Regions from separate parts of the Bradyrhizobium sp. AZCC 1577 genome, predicted to be linked through region 1. Evidence: predicted binding sites of a transcription regulator. Region 1 holds the regulator's gene; each other region holds the start of a gene.

Region 1 (4,499 bases):
TTCGTTCAAGATCCAGTCCTCGATCTTTGCGCCCGGCACCACGATCTCGGCCGCGATCGCATCCGAATTCGCCGAAAGCGACGGGTTGCACCAGTCCGGCCTGATCCTGCTCGGCCTGCTCCTGTTCATTCTGACGTTCTTCGTTCTTGCTGCCGCGCGGCTGATGCTGATGCGGCTGGAAAAGAAGGCGGGGAACTGACATGAACCCGATTTACGTCTCCCGCCGCCGCAAGAATGTCATCGTCAAGTTCCTGTGCCTGGGCGCCGCAGCGTTCGGCGTGACCTGGCTGGCACTGATCCTGTTCACGCTGTTCTATAACGGCCTAACCGGACTTAACCTCGCCGTCTTCACCGAGGATACGCCGCCGCCCGGTTCGACCGATGGCGGCCTACGCAACGCCATCATCGGCTCGATCATGATGACCGTGATCGGGGTCGGCATCGGTGCGCCGCTCGGCCTTTTTGCGGGAACCTATCTCGCCGAATACGGCAAGCACGACAAGCTCACCTCGGTGATCCGCTTCATCAACGATATTCTGTTGAGCGCGCCGTCGATCATCATCGGCCTGTTCATCTACGGCGCGATCGTGGTGCCGATGGGCGGCTTCTCGGCCTTTGCCGGCTGCCTGGCGCTCGCCGTGATCGTGATTCCCGTGGTGGTCCGCACCACCGAGGACATGCTGGGGCTGGTGCCCAATCCCCTGCGCGAGGCGGCGTCTGCGCTCGGCCTGCCGCGCTCGCTGGTGATCCGCCGGATCGCCTACCGCGCCGCGCGCGCCGGCCTTATCACCGGCGTCCTGCTGGCCACCGCCCGTGTCGCCGGCGAAACCGCGCCGCTATTGTTCACCGCGCTGTCCAACCAGTTCTTCAGCCTGGACCTGACCAAGACGATGGCGAACCTGCCGGTCACCATCAACAACTTCGTGCAGAGCCCCTACGTCTACTGGAAGCAGCTCGCCTGGAGCGGGGCGCTTCTGATCACGCTCACCGTGTTGGCCCTGAATATTGGCGCGCGCATCCTTGGCGCCGAGAGGACATCCAAATGACCGATCTCTCCGTATCCGTGAGTAACGCGAGCGGGCCCGTTCCGCAGGCGACGCTCCCCGAGGCTGCGCCGAAGGTGACCGCGCGCAGTCTGAACTTCTACTATGGCGAGCACCATGCGCTGAAGAACATCAACCTGACGCTCGGCACCCACCGCGTCACCGCCTTCATCGGCCCGTCCGGCTGCGGCAAATCCACGTTGCTGCGGATATTCAACCGGATGTACGATCTCTATCCGGGTCAGCGCGCCACCGGTCAGCTCTTGCTCGACCAGACCAACGTCCTCGACCCCAAGCTCGATCTCAATCTGCTGCGGGCGCGCGTCGGCATGGTGTTCCAGAAGCCGACGCCGTTCCCGATGACGATCTACGAGAACATCGCCTTCGGTATCCGTCTCTACGAGAAGATATCCAAGTCGGAGATGGACGGCCGGGTCGAGAAGGCGCTGCGCGGCGGCGCCCTGTGGAACGAGGTCAAGGACAAGCTCAATGCAAGCGGCCTCTCGCTGTCCGGCGGCCAGCAGCAGCGGCTCTGCATCGCGCGCACCGTTGCGGTCAGGCCCGAGGTGATCCTGTTCGACGAGCCCTGCTCGGCGCTCGATCCGATCTCGACCGCCAAGATCGAGGAACTGATCCAGGAACTGGCAGAGGACTACACCATCGCCATCGTCACCCATAATATGCAGCAGGCGGCGCGCGTCTCGGACAAGACCGCCTTCATGTATCTCGGCGAGCTGGTCGAATTCGACGACACCAACAAGATTTTCACCTCGCCGCGCGATCGACGTACCCAGGACTACATCACGGGGCGGTTTGGTTAAGGAGATAACAGATGGCTTCTGAGCACACCGCCAAGGCGTTTGACAGCGACCTCCAGGAATTGACGCGTCTGGTCGCCGAGATGGGCGGCCTTGCTGAGCGCATGATCACCGAATCCGTCGACGCGCTGGTCCGCCGCGACGTCGCGCTCGGCAAGCACGTCGTCGCCACCGACGTCGAGATCGACCGCCTGCAGCATCTGATCGAGGAGCGCGCGGTGCTGACCATCGCCCGCCGCCAGCCGATGGCGATCGATCTGCGCGAGATCGTCGGCGCGATGCGGGTTGCCACCGATCTGGAGCGGATCGGCGACCTCGCCAAGAACATGGGCAAGCGCGTCGCGGCGCTGGAGAACGATTTCCAGCCGCTGAAACTGATGCGCGGCCTCGAGCACATGACCGATCTGGTACAATCGCAGGTCAAGTCGGTGCTGGACGCCTATGCCGCGCACGATCTGCCGGCGGCGATGGCGGTGTGGAAGGGCGACGAGGAAGTCGACGCCATCTGCACCTCGCTGTTCCGCGAACTCCTCACCTACATGATGGAGGATCCGCGCAACATCTCGTTCTGCATCCACCTGATGTTCTGCGCCAAGAATATCGAGCGGATCGGCGACCACGCAACCAACATCGCCGAAACCGTGTTCTACATGATCGAGGGTCAGCAGATGCTCGACAAGCGCCCGAAGGGCGACATGACGACGTTTGCCACGACCGTCTCCAACACTTGAGGAAAGCAGAATGAGCGCGCGCATTATGGTGGTCGAGGACGAGGAAGCGTTGACCACGCTGTTGCGCTACAACCTCGACGCTGAAGGCTATGAGGTCGAGACCGTCGGCCGCGGCGACGATGCGGATACGCGGCTGAAGGAGCGCGTGCCCGATCTTGTCGTGCTCGACTGGATGCTGCCGGGCCTCTCCGGCATCGAGCTGTGCCGCCGTTTGAGAGCGCGTCCCGAAACCAAGCAATTGCCGATCATCATGCTGACCGCGCGCGGCGAGGAGAGCGAGCGGGTGCGGGGGCTTGCGACCGGCGCCGACGATTACATAGTCAAGCCGTTCTCGGTGCCGGAACTGCTGGCGCGCGTGAAGGGCCTTTTGCGCCGGGCGAGCCCCGAGCGGCTCGCCACCGTGCTGACCTATGGCGATATCGAACTCGATCGCGAAAAGCGCCGCGTCGCGCGCTCGGGCCGTCAGATCGATCTCGGCCCGACCGAGTATCGCCTGCTCGAATTTTTCCTCGAGCACCCCGGCCGCGTCTTCAGCCGCGAGCAGTTGCTCGACAGCGTCTGGGGCCGCGACATCTATATCGACGAGCGCACCGTCGACGTCCATATCGGCCGATTGCGCAAACTGCTCAACCCCGGCCGCGAGCAGGACCCGATCCGCACCGTCCGCGGCGCAGGTTACGCGCTGGATGACCGGTTTGCGAAGGTCGAGCCGTAACCCTCCGTTGCCGTCCTCGCGAACTTCTCCGTCGTCCCCGCGAACGCGGGGACCCATAACCACCAATCTCGATTGTTGAAATGCGCTGGAGCTCCAGCTCAGCGTAACCACAGACACCTGTGGTTATGGGTCCCTGCGTTCGCAGGGACGACAAGTTGAGGGGTTCTCGCCTCTATTCCGTCATCCCCGCGAAACGCGAGGACCCATAACCGCCAATCTCGATTGTTGAAATGCGCTGGAGCTCCAGCTCAGCATAACCACCTGCACTTGTGGTTATGGGTCCCTGCATTCGCAGGGACGACATCGTTGAGATAGCGGCGCGCGCCCCTTACCGCGTCTGCTTCGGCTGCTGCCTCCGCCGATCGGCGGCGGGCTGGTAGGCGATGCGCGAGTGGTGGGCGCAATAGGGCAGGCCCGTGAGCGCCTTGCCGCCGCAGAAGAAGAATTCCGGGCTCGAGGGATCGCCGACCGGCCAGTGGCAGGTGGCCTCGTTCAGTTCGAGCAGCGACAGCCGCTGGCTCATCGGCACGACGTTGTCGAAGGCGATCGGATCCGGCTCCATCTCGACTTCGAAGGCGTGTGCCAGCGCGGTGTTGCCGCGCGAGACCGGGCGCGACACCCGCATCATCGGCTGGGCGGGGCGTGCCTTGCGCTGCCGCGGGGCGGCCGAGGAGGGGCTCTTGGCACGGCCGGAAAGGCCCAGCCGGTGCACTTTGCCGATCACGGCGTTTCGCGTCACATTCCCGAGTTCCGCGGCGATCTGGCTGGCCGACAATCCGGCTTCCCAGAGCTTCTTAAGCTGTTCGACGCGATCGTCGGACCAGGTCAAAACCGTCATCGTAATCTTCCCTTCGCATCGCGCCGGCCGATCGGGGGCAGCGCTGGCGAGTCATTCGTCTCAAAAATCCCTGCGGTCAGAATCCCTTAGCCCTCGCCGGACGCGCTAACCGCGCCGAACGTTTACGCCTGTACAAAATGGACTCTTAGGGATCAGAACTGCCGCACGAGATGTCGTACCCGACAGCCCAAACGCTACAATATGGCGTGACTCGGGCGCAAGAGTCCGGGCCCGAACGTCCACATGTTCTGACATCTAGGCATTTCACTGCGTGTTTTCCACCACACCGCAATCTTACGGATTTCAGCATCTTGCACTGCAGGAAAGCCGGCTCCGTGGCGTGTTGACAGCGCC
Region 2 (4,499 bases), 4.5 Mb from region 1:
ATCAGGTCGCCGCGCGCCTGCTTGATCGCGAGCGCCGCCAGCTCGCGGTCGTAGAGCGAGCCTTCGGTCATGACGCGATCGACGCCGAGCGAGAGCTGCCCGGCAATTTGCGCCAGCGAGAGTTCGGGCACATCACGGTCGCCACGCCGCTCATGCGCCAGCAGCGCGGTGGGCGTTCTCAATGGCGCGTTCGCCTCCTTTGACGGCTACATACATGGGCTATGCTCCGCTTGCGACCAGCCGCGTGGTTCGGGGGATTGCGACAATCAAGTCGTCATGGACCAGCACGACATCGATGCCACGCGGGAACAGGGCTTCGTTGATGGTGAGCCGCCGAAAGAGGTCGCGCGGCTGGAGCGTCGCCTGCAGCAGCGCCGTACCGTCGATGCCCGGCCCCTTCACCTCGAATGTAGGCCCCTGCGTCAGGCTCTCGACCTGCAGGATCAGCGTCGTCGACCTGTCAGGATATTCGTTGCTGCCGAACGCGAAGCGATCGAGCGCCGGCAGATTCTTGGCGTCGCCGACCAGGGCGAAGCTGGCGATCGAGGAATCCGCGACCACCGGCGCACTGGCATGGAACTTAAGCCACTTCGCCACATCAGGGGTGGCCGACATCGCGGCATCGAGCCAGATCGGCGTGTCGTGATCGAACAGCGTCAGCGCGATGGCGGCCGCGCCGCGCATCATCCCGGCTGGCGCGCCGACAGACGCCGTGACCCGTTGCGCGCTGCCGGGACGCGCCATCGCATCCATCACGGCGCGGAAGGTCGACTGCGCCGACAACACCTTGTCGGCAAACCCTGCGGGCAATTCTGCAACCGTCGTCATCGCATCACCCCTCGCCGCGCACCATGGTATAGAAATCGACCCGCGTCGCCGCAGCCTCGGCCGCCTTGCGGCTGCGATCGGCGATCATGGCGGCGCGCAACGGCCCGATCACCTTGGTCTCGACCTCGCCCGAAAGCTCCGTCGACTGCACCATGGCGTCGCACAGCGCGATCATCTGCGCCTTCTGCCTGTCGCGGCCGAGCACGTAGCCGAAGCCGACCTCGCCGGTCGCAAGACGCACCGCCGCGCGCGACACCGTGGCCTCGCCGAGATTGAACGGCGCACCGTCGCCGCCCATGCGGCCGCGCACCATCACAAGGCCATTCTCCGGCTCGCGCAGGTTCTCGTGCGCAGGTACCGCGATCGCCGCGAGATGGCCCGCAATGTCGCCGGCCTCGGAATGCGCCAGCACCGCCATCGCGGCCTTGCGCTGCGCCTCTCTGCTGTTCCGCCCGGTCAATCCCATGAGCAACCTTGCCTGAATCAAGTTGTCTATGATAATAGACAACTTGATAACGGAGCGCCATGACTGTTTCGTGACAAACGGATAATTTCTGGTATCACCACGCCATGAGCCTGCAGGAGAGTTCCGGCGTCGCCTTGTGGCGGCAGGTCGCCGACGGTATCGAGCGCGGCATTGCCGACGGCCGCTTTGCTGCGGGCGAAAAGCTGCCGGGCGAGATCGAGATCGCCGATACCTATCGGGTCAACCGCCACACCGTGCGGCGTGCCCTGGCTGCGCTTGCCGAACGCGGCCTGGTGCGCGCCGAACGCGGCAGCGGCACCTATGTCGAGGCGCAGCGCCTCGCCTATCCCTTGCGCTCGCGGACGCGGTTTTCGGAGATCGTCGGCGCCGGCGGCCGCGAGCCGCGCGGCCAATTGATCGATGCCTCCGAAGAGCCCGCGACGCGCGAACTGGCCCGTGAGCTCGGACTGAAGACCGGCGCACCGCTGGTCCGGATCGAATCGGTGCGGCTCGCTGACCGCACTCCGATCTGCGTCAGCACCAATTGGCTTTCCGCCGATCGCTTTCCGGGCGCCGGAGCGGTCTTCGCCAACGTACGCTCAATGACCAAACTGCTTGCGCATTACGGCGTTCGCGATTACCGCCGCGCCTCAACCCGCGTCACCGCCACCATCGTGGACGCCTCCGACGCCGCAAGGCTCGATCTCGCGCTCGGGCGTCCCGTTCTCGTGGTCGATAGTACCGATGTCGATACCGGCGGCAAACCGTTGGTAACCAAACGCGCGCGCTTCGCCGCGGAGCGTGTCGAGTTCCTAATCGAGAATGGTCAATAGCGGCGATTAGACGACCGCGCGATCTGGCAATCGCAGAAGCGAAGCTTGTTGCAAAATCCGATCGATTGCCCTTCATCGATGGATTTGTAAGGGGGCTATTCGCCTTCACCAAGACGCCGAGCGCTGCAGCGCCGTCTAGTCAGCCTAGTCTAGTCGACGAAGCGTACGATCATACCAGCACTTTGCGGATCCAGGCGCTGATGAGATCGAGCACCATCACCGTCACGACCACGATAATGATTTGCGCGGCCGTATCGGCGTACTGAAAACTCCGGATGCTTTCATACAGGGTCTGGCCGATGCCACCGGCTCCGACAATGCCAAGTGTCGTCGCCGAGCGGACGTTAGTTTCAAGCCGGTAGAGGGTAAGCGAGCTCCACAGCGGCAGCACCTGAGGAATGACACCGAAGATCACCTCCTGCACGCGCACCGCACCGGTCACGCGAATGCCTTCCACTGGCCGCGGATCGACCGCTTCGACCGCTTCGGAAAACAGCTTCGCGAACACGCCGAGATTGTGAACGAACAACGCCATCACGCCAGCGAATGGGCCTAAGCCCACCGCCACAACGAACAGTAACGCGAACACGATCTCATTGATGGCGCGGCAGGAATCCATCAACCGACGAACTGGCTGTACTATCCAAGGCGGACAGATATTGGCGGAACACAGAATTGAGAACGGAATGCCAAACACGACTGCCAGGGCGGTGCCCCAGATCGCGATCTGGATGGTCACCACCATGTCGCTGATGTACTGATCCCATTCGCGAAAATTCGGATGGAGAAAGGCGCTGCCGAACTCGGCCATATTGCGCCAGTCGGTGAACAGCGCCGACACACGGAACATTTCGGCCGGAGCCCAACTCCAGGCCAGCAAGCCGAAAACGAACGCCCAGCCCAGCCAACCCCGCACTCGTCGGGCGAAGGGATAAAGCGGGACTGGAGGTTCCTGGGCCTGCCGCGACGGCCGGCTTTCGATGGGAGCGATGATGTCTGTCATGGCCTAAAATGTCTAAAGGGCGCCGAACCACGGCGGCTGGCGCCCTTCGTCAGCATCAGTTGGTAGGCGCAGTCGCAGCGTTCGCCGCAAGCTCGCCGATAAGCTTCTTGAGCTTGGCCTGATCCTTGGCCTTGTCTGCCTCGAAGAACGGCGCGACCTGCTTCATGAACGCGCCATGCTCGGCCTTGTCGGCCGCTTGCTGGTACGTCTTGATGTCAGCCTCGAGCGAGGCGGTCTTGGTGGCTTTTTCTTCCGCCGATAGCTTGGCGTCACCCTTGATCTTCATGATCGACTTGTTGGCTTCAAGGACGCGGATCGGGAGCAACTGGTCGTCCGACGACGGAATAAACGGCGCCCATTGCAGACCAGACAAAACCTTCTTCGCGGATGCGATTTCTTCCGGCGTTCCGATGCGGCCATAGCTCAGGACCCAGGTATAGAGCTTGGCTTTGACGTCTGCGGCCAGATCCTTGCGCCAGAGCAGCGGGTCGCTCGGAATGAGCGGCGAGGTCCAGATCACACGGATGTTCTTGCGGGCTTCGGGAGCGGTGACTTCCAAACGGCGCAGGCTTTCGCTGTTGTTCGTTGCGGCATCAACTTGCTTGTTCGCCACCGCCATGCCGTTTGCCTCATGCGAGGCATTACGAACGGTCTTGAAGCAAGCCTTCGGATCGACGTTCTTGGCAGCGAAAATGTAGCTGGTCGGGACGAGAAAGCCCGAGGTCGAATTCGGGTCGCCGATGCTGAAGTCGATCGACTTGTCGCATTTGAGGACGTCTTCCAGATTCTTGATCGGCGAGTCCTTGTGGACGATGATATGCGACCAGTAACCGGGGTTGCCGTCCGAATCGACGGACTTCGCAAATATCTCGCCGTTCGAGCGGTTGGCGGCTTCCATCGCCGACTTGTTGCCAAACCAGGCCAATTGCACCTTCTTAAAGCGCATTGCTTCGATCACGCCGGCATAGTCCGAGGCGTAGAAGCCGTTGACTTTGAAGCCCGTCCCTTTGGCCATCGCGTCGAGGAAGGGCTCCCAGACGGTCTTGAGATTTGTGCTCGCTTCGGTCGCAATAATGCCGAAATTGAGTTCGGTCGTCTCGGCGCGGGCAACGTTGGCCGAAATGCCTACCGCCACGGCCAAGGCCGTGCCGATCAGAGCTAGCTTGCGCATATCGCTTCTCCTGTTTTGAACGCGTTGCATTTTCGGTAGCGCCAAGCGCGAGGTCGTACCTGACTGACTTCAGGCGGACAGCCGTTCGACATCAAAAGCTGGGGGGTTCGCCGGCGCGCGCGCTATTGACCGTTCGTTGCTGTCTCGGCGTTCTTGTGCAAGCCGCGCCTGCTCCTCAAACGAGGGCAGAAACAGCTC
Region 3 (4,499 bases), 350 kb from region 1:
CCATACCGCCCCGTCCACGGCTTCCGCGTAGTAATAATACCACCGATTACTAGTTGGGTTCGCGCGGGTCTCCGTCTCGCCCGGATCTAGATTGATCCAGCCGAGAACGTCCCAGATGCCGCCGCACTGGTCCTGGCAGGCAAAATCGCGCCGCATGTAAGCGACGAACAACTTTTTCCCATACGAGTTGGTGAAGGTCACTTGAGAATGGCCGGTTCCCATCGTCAGCGTCCCTTTGTGGACTTGGCGATGCGTTCTGCAAGTGTGCCGCGCGGAATATCCTTTTTTTCGCTGCGTTGGAACCGATCGTTGCCGGCGCCTTCGTCTTTCACTTCGGCCGCGACATCCACGCCTGGCTTGTGCTGTGCGACGTTTTTGCTGATTCCGAAAGCTTCGTTTCCAGCATCACTTTCTCTTGTCGTCCTTGCCATCACATCTCTCCTCTTAAAATGGGAACGGAGGCGAGTGATCAATCGAGAGAAGAATTCCGGGCTGCGCCCCGAACCCGAGCGAGCTAATGCACAACTTTAATGTGTGTCAAATCAACGAGGTCGTCAATCAAATAGACCTTTCGCGGAAGCGTGACTGACGCGGAGCTCACTTACGCATAGCGAGCCGGCGTTGCGGGAACGATTTGGCACTGGCGAGTTGAGGCGGCATTGTGAGTGGCGTGGAGTTTCGAAATGCGTAGGTCCAACTGGACGCCATCGATTGCCCCATGAGTTTGACGAAACAATCTACCTGATGGCAGATTATTCCGGCCGACTGGGACGGGCTTTGCGGGAAGCCGACTACGAAGCCACCGATCTCGAACGGTCATTCAGGATCTGATGAGCGGCCAATACAGCAATCCCTTGACGTCATTGCCTTCAATACTGCCGAGCGGTGGCCCGAAGATGTCGCCAGAGAACTACGCCGCCGGTGCGATCTGCAGATGCGCGAGCTACCCTCCTCGCTCTCAGATTCTGTCGAGCGCCATGATGGGCCTGATCGGCGGCAATTGACCTTACGGTTTGCTTAAATCGACTCCGCCGTAACCACAAGATCGCAGAAGGATAGGTCGGAGCACCAGTCGCGCCTGATTGATTTGTAACAGCGGCGCGGTCAAGCAAAGCGGTTTTAGCGAGTTCCAAGCCGGGGTTGAGGGGCCCATGGTCCTAACCTGTGGGTTGTCGCCCGCCAGCATTTGCCTTTTACTATGGCTTCGAAGGTGTCCGTCCGCGAGCGGAGGAGGCATCATCATGATCAACTTGGTGGTGATCAAGGCCATTCGCGCCTGCAACCTTCGCTGCAGCTATTGTTATTACATTAGTTAGCTCCGGGCTACGGGGCCTGGCTTTTTCTCCCACCTTGATTCAGCGTCGCATAATCGGCGAAGTCAGAGCCGCGCGCGACATTTGCGAGAACAGTGCCCCAAACGAAAAAGGACCAACTTTCGTTGGCCCAGTATCGGGATTAACTCCCTCTGCGAACAGGCCCGATCCCGACGGCCCCGGGGGGCTGGGGGCTGAGGAATCCGGAACCGAAAGGACCGGGCCAACGCAGGATTTTCTTTTCGCAATCTAGCGGGGCGGACGGTTGGCGGAAGTAGGGCAGCAATAAGATTCCGCTAACGATCCCGTGAATCGATATTTCCAGCGATATCGGGCCATCCGCCGCAGTTTCCTTCGTATTTGCACCCCCTTGCGGCGCCCCGCGGTTAGCGCGATCATGTAAATTGGATGACAGGAGCGCTCCATGACCCTGATATCGGAGGACACCGATCCAAGCGATAGCCGCGCAGTGGCGCGCGTCGCCACTGCGAGCACGCCGCCGAATCGCGTCACGTTCAATCGTCTCGAACTCAACCGTATCCTCAATCTGTATGGGCGCATGGTCGCCGACGGCGAGTGGCGCGACTATGCCATCGACTTTCTGAAAGACCGCGCGGTGTTCTCCGTATTCCGCCGCGCTTCCGAAGTTCCGATCTATCGCATCGAGAAAGATCCGCGGCTCGCGCGCAAGCAGGGCATGTACAGCGTGATCTCGGCGACCGGACTGATCCTGCGCCGCGGCCACGAACTCGAGCGCGTGCTGCTGGTGATCGACCGCAAGCTGGCGGTGGTTTAATCGGCCGGGCTGCTGCGAGCCGGGGCCCATTCTACTTTGCATGGGGTTGTTTTCGCGATTTTGAGCCTGGGCCCTGCGGTGTACCGCCAAAGAGGTGCCACGCGTGGCCAGACTACGAGGCGGGGACCGTCGTGCTGCCTTCGCCGAGCGCGCGCTGCATCATGACCGTGTCCAGCCAGCGGCCGAACTTGAGGCCGACGCTGGGATGCGTCCCGATCATCTGGAAGCCGCATTTGGTGTGAACGCCGATCGAGCCGGCGTTGGCGGAGTCGCCGATGACCGCGATCATCTGCCGGTAGCCGCGCGCCTCGCATTCGGCGATCAGCCGCTGCATCAGTTGCAGGCCGATACCGCGCCGGTGCGTGGCCGGCTTCAAATAGACCGAATTCTCCACCGTGAAGCGATAGGCCGGCCGTGGCCGGTAGGGGCCGGCATAGGCGTATCCGATCACCTGGCCTTCGACGGCGGCGACCAAATAGGGAAAGCCGCCATCCGACAGCGCCCTGAATCGCCGGGTCATCTCGGCGAGGTCGGGCGGGACGAGTTCGAACGTGGCGGTGCCGTAGCGCACCGCGTGCTCGTAGATCTCGGTGATGGCGGGGAGGTCGGCCTCGGTGGCGGGCCGGATTTCGGCAGCGGACATGGGGAAAGGATATCAGGCGACAAATCTGGATCAACGCTCTTTCCGTCATGGCCGGGCATAGCCGTCTGAAGGACGGCGTCGCTTCCGCTCGCCTATGCCCGGCCATCCACGTCTTTGTCGCCACGGCGCAGGGCGTGGATGCCCGGGTCCCGTCTCCGCCGAGGCTTCTCCGCCAAGGCTTCGCCGGGCCCAAGCGCACCCGGTCGCCGAAGCTTTAGTGAAGGCGGCAAGCCGGGACTGACGGTCACTGAGCAAAACAAAAGCCCCGGCCGCGAGGCCGGGGCTTTAACCCTTGAACCTGATAGGCAGCGCTTAGTCGCGCTGGCCGAGGAGCTGCAGGAGCAGCGTGAACAGGTTGATGAAGTTCAGGTAGAGCGACAGTGCGCCGGTAATCGCCGCACGCTCTTCAACGTCAGCGCCTCCCGAAGCGTAGCCGTAGATGTACTCGTTCTTCAGCCGCTGGGTATCCCAGGCGGTGAGGCCCGCGAACACCAGCACGCCGACCACCGAGACGATGAACTGCAGCATCGAACTCGCCAGGAACAGGTTTACCAGGCTCGCGATGATGACGCCGATCAGACCCATGAACAGGAACGACCCCATGCCGCTCATGTCACGCTTGGTGGTGTAGCCATAAAGGCTGAGCGCACCGAAGGTCGCCGCGGTGATGAAGAACACCCGAACGATCGAGGTGTGCGTATACACCAGGAAGATCGACGACAGCGAAATGCCCATCAGCGCCGAGAACACCCAGAACAGCATCTGGGCGGTCGCGGGCCGCAGCCGGTTGATGCCCGCCGAGATCGCGAACACCATCGCCAGCGGCGCGAGGATGAACAGCCACTTCAGCGGGCTGACATACATCGCGTAGCCGAACTGCGTCAGGTAGGCGTTGCCGAACCTGGCGACGGCGCCGGCCTGGTCGGTGGTCACCGCGGCCATGTAGACGCCGAGCGCCGCAAGGCCGGTGATCGCCAGGCCGATGCTCATGTAGTTGTAGATGCGCAGCATGTAGGCGCGCAGACCGGCATCGACGGCCGCAGCGTCAACGCGTCCGGCAGCCCGGCCGAAAGGAGAAGCGTAGTTACGGTCTAGGTCCGACATGGTCGAATTCCCGTTGGTTGCCCGGCGGAGCGCAAGGGTTTGCGGCGCCGGTTAGATTTCTATCTCAGATGTCCCGATCTGCCGACGTTAATCTTACGTCATCAACCCGGCCACTGATCTTGGCTGGTATGTGGGAAACTAGCACATTCGATGCAAGCTTCCACGCGCGGCTGAATGTCGCTTCTCGCGACGATTTCCGGGCAAAAGCAGTGTTAACCCCTGCCTTCCGCCGCTACAAATTGTCACAAATTCCGTAACACGCTGGCCGGCTTTTGGTTCAGGGCCAACAACGTTCCGGCGAGCCCCAGCCCCACCGTGACGATCAGGGCGGCTGCGACCACCCCGGCCGCGCTGCCGGCCTGCCAGATGAAGCTGAGCGTCATCAGCCTGGTCACGATCAGCCATGCCGCGATCGAGCCTGCGATCACGCCGAATATGGCCGTCGCGAGGCCGATCATGAGGTACTCGAGCGCATAGGCCCCGAGCAGGCGCACCCGGGTTGCGCCGAGCGTCTTCAGGATGACCGCGTCATAGACCCGGTGGCGATGGCCTGCGGCGAGCGCGCCGCCGAGCACCAGGATCGCCGAGATCAGCGTCACTGCACTGGCGCCGCGGACGGCGAGCACGAGGTTGGTGACGACGG

The links. The regulator PhoB, encoded in region 1, activates phosphate uptake and scavenging genes when phosphate is short. The targets are predictions, from matches to a motif close to TGTCATNNANCTGTCAT.
Region 2: phnF (phosphonate metabolism transcriptional regulator PhnF) is a predicted target of PhoB. The motif match lies at 1,354-1,370, and genes of this name have one in related genera.
Region 3: V1278_RS04125 (DUF2794 domain-containing protein) is a predicted target of PhoB. The motif match lies at 1,711-1,727, and genes of this name have one in related genera.

What each region holds. Positions count from the first base shown of each region.
Region 1 is NZ_JAZHRQ010000001.1:1,224,555-1,229,053, forward strand. Features, by position in the region: gene pstC (phosphate ABC transporter permease subunit PstC) at 1-199, shown strand, start outside; gene pstA (phosphate ABC transporter permease PstA) at 201-1,046, shown strand; gene pstB (phosphate ABC transporter ATP-binding protein PstB) at 1,043-1,864, shown strand; gene phoU (phosphate signaling complex protein PhoU) at 1,876-2,592, shown strand; gene phoB (phosphate regulon transcriptional regulator PhoB) at 2,603-3,307, shown strand; gene V1278_RS05675 (GcrA family cell cycle regulator) at 3,636-4,145, opposite strand.
Region 2 is NZ_JAZHRQ010000001.1:5,749,114-5,753,612, forward strand. Features, by position in the region: partial or broken gene V1278_RS27360 (carbon-phosphorus lyase complex subunit PhnI) at 1-216, opposite strand, end outside; gene phnH (phosphonate C-P lyase system protein PhnH) at 220-828, opposite strand; gene phnG (phosphonate C-P lyase system protein PhnG) at 833-1,294, opposite strand; gene phnF (phosphonate metabolism transcriptional regulator PhnF) at 1,399-2,127, shown strand; gene phnE (phosphonate ABC transporter, permease protein PhnE) at 2,297-3,130, opposite strand; gene phnD (phosphonate ABC transporter substrate-binding protein) at 3,186-4,301, opposite strand; gene phnC (phosphonate ABC transporter ATP-binding protein) at 4,371-4,499, opposite strand, start outside.
Region 3 is NZ_JAZHRQ010000001.1:874,500-878,998, forward strand. Features, by position in the region: gene V1278_RS04115 (DUF1036 domain-containing protein) at 1-222, opposite strand, end outside; gene V1278_RS04120 (hypothetical protein) at 225-431, opposite strand; gene V1278_RS04125 (DUF2794 domain-containing protein) at 1,738-2,109, shown strand; gene V1278_RS04130 (GNAT family N-acetyltransferase) at 2,222-2,752, opposite strand; gene V1278_RS04135 (Bax inhibitor-1/YccA family protein) at 3,065-3,856, opposite strand; gene V1278_RS04140 (ABC transporter permease) at 4,099-4,499, opposite strand, start outside.